2 regions of the Paenibacillus sp. 2TAF8 genome follow, and region 2 is predicted to be linked to the other one. Evidence: predicted binding sites of a transcription regulator. Region 2 holds the regulator's gene; the other holds the start of a gene.
The links. Region 2 encodes CtsR, which represses protease genes until heat stress. Its sites were predicted from a motif close to ATGGTCAATAAAGGTCAAACA; they were not measured.

Region 1 (3,423 bases), on a different contig from region 2:
ATACCCGAAAGACTCCGATACAGCCCCTTGCTCCTGAAGTTCGTCGATGATCTCCGGTGCAAGCTTGCGTCTCTTCGCCATCTCCACAGCATCACCAATGCCATGGATAACGATGCGTGATTGCCTGATCAGCTGTAAAATCTCCTGAACACCCGGGTCCTGGATCAGCGATTCATAGGCATGGTCACTAAGCAAATCCGGTACATGCAGGAGTTTGTATTGAGCCCCTGTCCGTTTTGCCATCGTGGATGCAATCGTATTTGCCTGAATTTCCAGGCTCTCTCCCAACCCGCCGCGTGCCGGTACAAACCAGACACCCTTCATTGAAGTTGGTGGTGTGAGTTGTTCTGCGACTTCGGCCGTTGTTGATCCGCCTGTTACAGCGACAACGTCGTTGTCATTCATGATACTGCTGAGAGCTTTCGCTCCAGCTCTTCCAAGTTCCCTTTTGGCGTAAGGAGATACATCCGAATCACCAGGAACCACAACTACTTTTTGCAGACCGTAGGCTTGCTTGATTCGCTCTTCCAGTTCGGATAATCCAAACAGCTCTTTCGCGACAGGTTCTAATTGCTGCAGCAAATTGTACCCCGCCTCACTGATCTTCATCCCTGCACTGTCAATTTCGATAAGTCCCTGAGCCTTTAACAGATCGGTCTCAGCTCTCAGAACCCGCTCGGTCATCTGCATGGAATTGGCTAACGTTCTCCGTCCAATCACATCCGATAACATGATCTGGTGCAGAATCGTATAGCGTTTCTTCAAGACATCCATGAGATCGGGCAGAAGCTGCTTTTGCACTTCCAAGATCGTTCGCATGCTTTCCACTCCCGCAAGCTTCATGTTCCAAGCTTTCTTCATGGCCTTAAAATGTCCCGGGTTAACTTTTTAGGTCCCACGTTTATTCTACCTAAAACTGACGCGAGATGCAAGTGTTTCGATTGCTTATTTCGAAAGGGTAGCAGGCGTTTGTACGCGCCAATTTTCACAACCCTCACACGTTAACATGAGGAACAACAGCTATCACACCATATATAGAAGAAATGCATAGAGAGCATCTATATGTTGCTGTGTTCAATTTTTATATGGCATGTCCAAAACCTCTTATAGCATGTACTGAAATACAAGCTTTATCCACTCTTCTTCATCATGATCATTTCCGAAACAATTCAAACCATCTGCGAAATAGCTCTGCCCATGTATGGAAGACAACGTGAGTCCTTTCGTCATAAGGAAAACCGCACCATTTGCATCCAAAGCAACTGCTTGCAATTCACCAGTGCATAAGCTATAATCATTATTGCTGTCACATATTTAGAGCGCTACATAAATTGGTAGTACGTGATTATGCGCCCGTGGTCCAATGGATATGACGTAGGCCTCCGAAGCCTGAGATCCAAGTTCGATTCTTGGCGGGCGCGCCACTTAATTTTTAACAGCTCATAATGCATTTAACCAACGAAACCGAAAAGGTTTCTTTTTTTTCAAAGTTAGTTTGACTTTCTTTGACTTTTTGTTTGAGATTGTTTATGATGTGGTTAATACGGTAACAGTTTAAATATAAACACCCATTTAACATTTACATTTCCGAGGAGGTTTTTCACGTGAGTTATATTCCAATGGTCGTTGAACAGAGCAACCGGGGTGAGCGCGCCTATGATATTTATTCCAGATTGCTGAAGGATCGTATCATTTTCCTTGGCAGCGACGTGAATGACGTTGTAGCGAATGCCATCATGGCACAGATGTTATTCCTGGCAGCGGAAGATCCGGAGAAAGACATTCACCTATACATCAACAGCCCAGGCGGATCCATTACAGCGGGTATGGCAATCTACGATACCATGCAATTCATCAAACCGGATGTATCTACGATCTGCGTAGGTATGGCCGCTTCTATGGGAGCATTTTTGCTGAATGCCGGTGCAAAAGGCAAACGTTTTGCTTTGCCAAACAGTGAAATTATGATTCACCAACCTCTTGGTGGTGCACAAGGTCAAGCGTCGGACATCGAAATCCGCGCACGTCGCATTCTGAAAATGCGTGATACCTTGAACCGCATCATCTCCGAGCGCACAGGTCAACCTCTGGAGCGTATCGAAAAAGATACAGATCGTGACTACTTCATGAGTGCTGCTGAAGCAGCCGATTACGGTATCATCGATAAAGTAATCCAAAACGTAGGCTCCCAAGGCATCTAAGCTTTAGCTGCCTAGAGACAACGAAAATAAGCGCAGTGCGGGCATCACCTGAATATAGGTGAGCACGCCCTGCGTTTTTTGATTACAAACAGGCAACACACCCGTTAACCGGGTGTGTTGCCTGAACAACAAAAAGCCTCCGTCATCTTTGCTTTGACGGAGGCTTCTTGTTTATTATTTTTCACGAAAGAACGATATAAGTGCTCTTGACTTTAAATTAAATTAATTCAAGGATTTCATTTAACCTAAGACAAACTTATTTCTCAGACGTTACGTTGCTGAACGGTGCGGTGCTCTTAGGCAGAATTTCCTTATACGTGAATTTGATTTCAGGGAAACCTTCCGCATACGCTGTGTACTCATACAACTGGAAGAATACAACCGCACCCGCTCGCGTCACGTAGAAATCCTGGTCTTTGTTCAGGCCTTTGTAGCCGCTCAGGTATCCCGTGTTCGCTTTCAATTGCTCGCCAACCTTTTTGCTGATTGTTTCACGCATGGATTTGTTGTTTGCAAGCACATCATCCAGTGTCAACTCTTTTCCTGATTCGAGTGCAAACGTATGACCGGTGCGATATGTCATGCCATGTGCTCCTGCGTAGTCCTCATAACGTTGAGTGATCAGACCCAGTACGCCGTTCTCATTGTAAGTCACCACATAAGAAGCTTCGAATGCATACGGACGTTTTGCCGTTGCTCCGCCGAATTCAGACGTTTGTTTTTTGAAAGCAGCAACAGCCTTGTCCACTTCATCTTTGAGCACTTTGTTGATCGCTGTTTCCGCTTCTTTGCTCGCTAGTCCGCTCACTTGCGGATACTGCACATCCACCTCAGCGTTTTTAACGGTTACATTCGCCTTTGTCGATTTCACCTTTACGTTATTTTGTTTTACCTTGCTCAGAGTTAGTGTTTTGGTTTTGGCATCCCAGCTACCCTGTACACCCAAATAATCTCTCATTGCAGAGAACGGAATGTACAAACGACCCTGGATCAACTTTGCTTCAACCTGAGGATAAAAACCGTTAATATACACGTTTGGCTGTCCATCCATCAAACTAACAGTCATCGCATTGCTCGCTGCTGTTACGGTATACGACTTCGTTTTAGCATCATATTTCAATGTGCCGCCCGCTACATCCTTGACCGCTGTCAGCGATACCCATGTAGATCCTCCTTGGAGCAACCCTTTTTGCATCAGTGTTTTGCCGCCTGATTTCAACGT
Region 2 (3,423 bases):
TTAAATCCAATGGATAACCCTTCGTATTCTTCATATCATTTTTGTTTGCAGCCATGCTGCGAATAAAATCATTGGTGGCTTCATTAAAAATGAAAGCCTTAGTATATAAAAGCCGCAAATGCGGCATGAAACCGTTATTAGTGTTAGGGAAGTTTATCCAGAACTTTTAGCTGCATTGATCGTATCACGAATTAGCTGAGCTCGATAGATATCACGCTCATCCGTCCGCATATCACCAAACGTTTTTTGCAAAAAACCTGGTTGCGTCATCACGTTCAGCTCATTCATTACTGGTATGGATAGTCCATCCAGCAAACCAAGATCTACACCGAGCCGAACATCAGACAAGCGCTGCGCTGCTTCCTTCGTGTCTACAATGGCCGCATGGGACAAGATTCCGTAGGAACGCATCACGCGATCTGTAATACGCAGTCTGGAATCGGTAATGAGCCGTTCTCTGGCTGTACGTTCATGACCAATCATCTGTAAAACTACACTGTGCAGATTGTCGATCACTTCTTGTTCCGTTTGTCCAAGTGTAATCTGATTGGAGATTTGGAACAGGTTACCCATCGCCTCGCTACCCTCTCCGTAAATTCCCCGAACCGTTAATCCCACTTGGGATACGGCACTCAGAATACGACCGATCTGCTGTGTCATAACGAGTGCGGGAAGATGCATCATGACAGACGCTCTTACACCTGTTCCAACGTTGGTTGGGCAACTGGTCAGATAACCTCTGCGATCATCAAACGCAAAATCCACGTGCGCTTCAAACGCATCATCTATAGCGGAAGCTTTCTCCCAGGCCTCTTTGACCTGGAACCCCGGATAGAGGCACTGGATACGCAGATGATCCTCTTCATTAATCATAATGCTTACCGATTCATCCTCACTGAGGATCACAGCCCCGTTTCTCGATTCATTTGCCAGACTTGGACTGATCAGATGTTTTTCCACCAGCACACGCTTGTCGAGTTCGTCGATATTGATTAGATCAAGTGTAGTAAAATCACCAAAGGCGTGTACGTCATCGTACTGAAGTACTTCGCTCAGTTTATTCAGCACCTCTTCCGATTGCTCATCTGAAGCCAGCATCGGAAACGGGATATGCTGAAGGTTACGTGCAATACGGACGCGACTGCTGATCACGATCTCAGAATCGGCTGCATCACTGCGCATCCACTCACTGAGCGCCTTCTCTGTAAAGCGCAGATTAGGCATCATGCTTCCCTCCTACTTATGACAAACTTTACTCCTGAGCTATTCCTTTTTCAAGTTCACGGATTTGATCACGAATCTGAGCTGCCTCTTCGAATTCTTCTTGGGCAATACTCTGCTTCAGATTTTGCTTCAGATCAGCAATCTGTCGTTTCACCTTAATACGTCCGCCCGCTCTGGCAGGAACTTTACCCACATGAGACGTGCTACCATGCACTCGTTTGAATAATGGATCCAGACGACTGTCAAAGTATTTATAACAGGAACTACAGCCGAAACGGCCAACTTTGCTGAACTGAGCATAAGTCATGCCACATTCTTCACATTGCAGCGTCTTGGCAGGCGCAGCACCTGAACTTTTGCCTGCCGGATCAAAATCAAGCAATCCGGACAGTAGGTTGTGAATGGAAAATCCTCCTGATGTTCCAGGAATCATCTCACCCTTCTCACGGGCACATGATTCACAGATATGAAATTCCGTCTTCTCTCCATTTACAATTTTCGTGAAATGAAGTGTAGCCGGACGTTTATTACATTCTTGGCACAGCATTTAGATGTACCTCCTTTGATCCCGATAGTTTTCATTTACCGAGCAAAGATATTAACATAGCCTTCAACATTCTGGCACGAATTTGATCCCGGTAAGGAAGTTTGACCATAAGAACTTCTCTCGACACAGCCGCACGCATCAACCCGGCCTCCCGCTTGCTTAAGAAACGCGCCTCTTCCAGTTGATAGATCAAGCCTTCCGCAGCAGTCTGTCCAATCTCCTCACCAATACTGTGATGAAGATGGTTGTGCAGAGCGGATTGGGCAGGTAATTCAATGCGCTGTATACGAACATATCCACCACCGCCACGTTTACTCTCTACCAGATAACCTTTTTCCAGAGTGAAACGGGTGCTGATGACATAATTGATCTGGGAAGGTACACATGAAAACTGATCTGCCAGATCATTACGCTGAATTTCAATCATTCCTTCGGGACTTTCATGCAAAATACCCTTCAGATATCGTTCGATAATATCAGAGATATTACGCATCCAATCATCCTCCACTGTCTGAAACGTTAAGTCAATAAGGACCCACACGCCCCCACAGAGTACACCTTCTCCACCCATTTAACCACTCAGAGAAACAGCGAATCTTGCCACCTCGGATGTTAAACAGGAGAACAAAGGAAGCACGAAGGTCCTTTAAATATCTCCTTGATCTTCCAATGACATGTATCTGAACCACAATACTTTCATCAGAGAGCAATAAGAAAGCCGAACATCATATCACAGTTAAAAATAGTATGTTTTAACCTTCAGTTGACTTTGACTTTCTTTGACTTTATATACATTATAGCATATTTTACTGGTTTGCCAAGTGGGGGCACTATTCATTTTTTACGATTTTACACGAAATATTCGCCTGACACAAAAAAACCTCTCCCTGACATCGGGAGAAGTCTGATTGCTTTCAATTACGCTTTGTATCTGCTTGGATCAATAATACTTGATATCTGCAGGCTTAAAAGAAATCGAGCAAGTAGGTTTCACGGTATGGAATAGCCTTCTCCAGCGCTTGAATCGCGGTAGCTGGGCCTTCCATTCTACCGATCTGTGCCATCTCTGCTGGTCTGCGATACCCCATTAACAACGCTGTGAGCGATTGGATACTCAGTCGTATTGGCTGATCCGGCTGACCTTCCTGTACTGATTCTCCCTTTTTCCATATAGAAGCCGTACCGTTCATTGCCACGTTTAATTCCCATACCCCTTCATTCCAAGGAGCATATGTATCTTCGACTTCAAGGCAGATCTGTACGGGCGAGTCCTGACTTGCAAAAGGGTACTGCGAAACAAACTGCTCCACGCTCACGATTCGTGCCATAAAATAAGGCATCACTTCTTGCCCGATCCGTGGATTGTCCAGTTGAAATGCAAGCATATCACTTGCAGGCGCTTGTAAAGTCACCTCATCAATCATCGAATCATGATTGGCAATGAACGTCCACAGCCCTTGTCTCGCCTCTTCATTCAGATGGACTATTTCTCCAATGGTAAATTTGCTTTCCTTGACCTCGTAAAATACATAACCCTGCGGTACTCCAGCTTCATCATAGTATATAGCTTGCTTGCTACCCTTTTTAACAAACACTGAATTTCCCCACCAAGCGTCATCCCGATTCAAGGTTCCATTATAACGCGCGGCATA

Region 1: clpP (ATP-dependent Clp endopeptidase proteolytic subunit ClpP) is a predicted target of CtsR. The motif match lies at 1,493-1,513, and genes of this name have one in related genera.

The regions. Positions count from the first base shown of each region.
Region 1 is NZ_JBFRFN010000013.1:40,306-43,728, reverse strand. It holds gene AB4Z30_RS19200 (sugar-binding transcriptional regulator) at 1-819, opposite strand, end outside; tRNA gene AB4Z30_RS19195 (tRNA-Arg) at 1,350-1,424, shown strand; gene clpP (ATP-dependent Clp endopeptidase proteolytic subunit ClpP) at 1,605-2,201, shown strand; gene AB4Z30_RS19185 (hypothetical protein) at 2,205-2,330, opposite strand; gene AB4Z30_RS19180 (stalk domain-containing protein) at 2,458-3,423, opposite strand, start outside.
Region 2 is NZ_JBFRFN010000030.1:59,965-63,387, forward strand. It holds gene AB4Z30_RS27435 (protein arginine kinase) at 154-1,224, opposite strand; gene AB4Z30_RS27440 (UvrB/UvrC motif-containing protein) at 1,253-1,771, opposite strand; gene AB4Z30_RS27445 (CtsR family transcriptional regulator) at 1,803-2,264, opposite strand; gene AB4Z30_RS27450 (GNAT family N-acetyltransferase) at 2,737-3,423, opposite strand, start outside.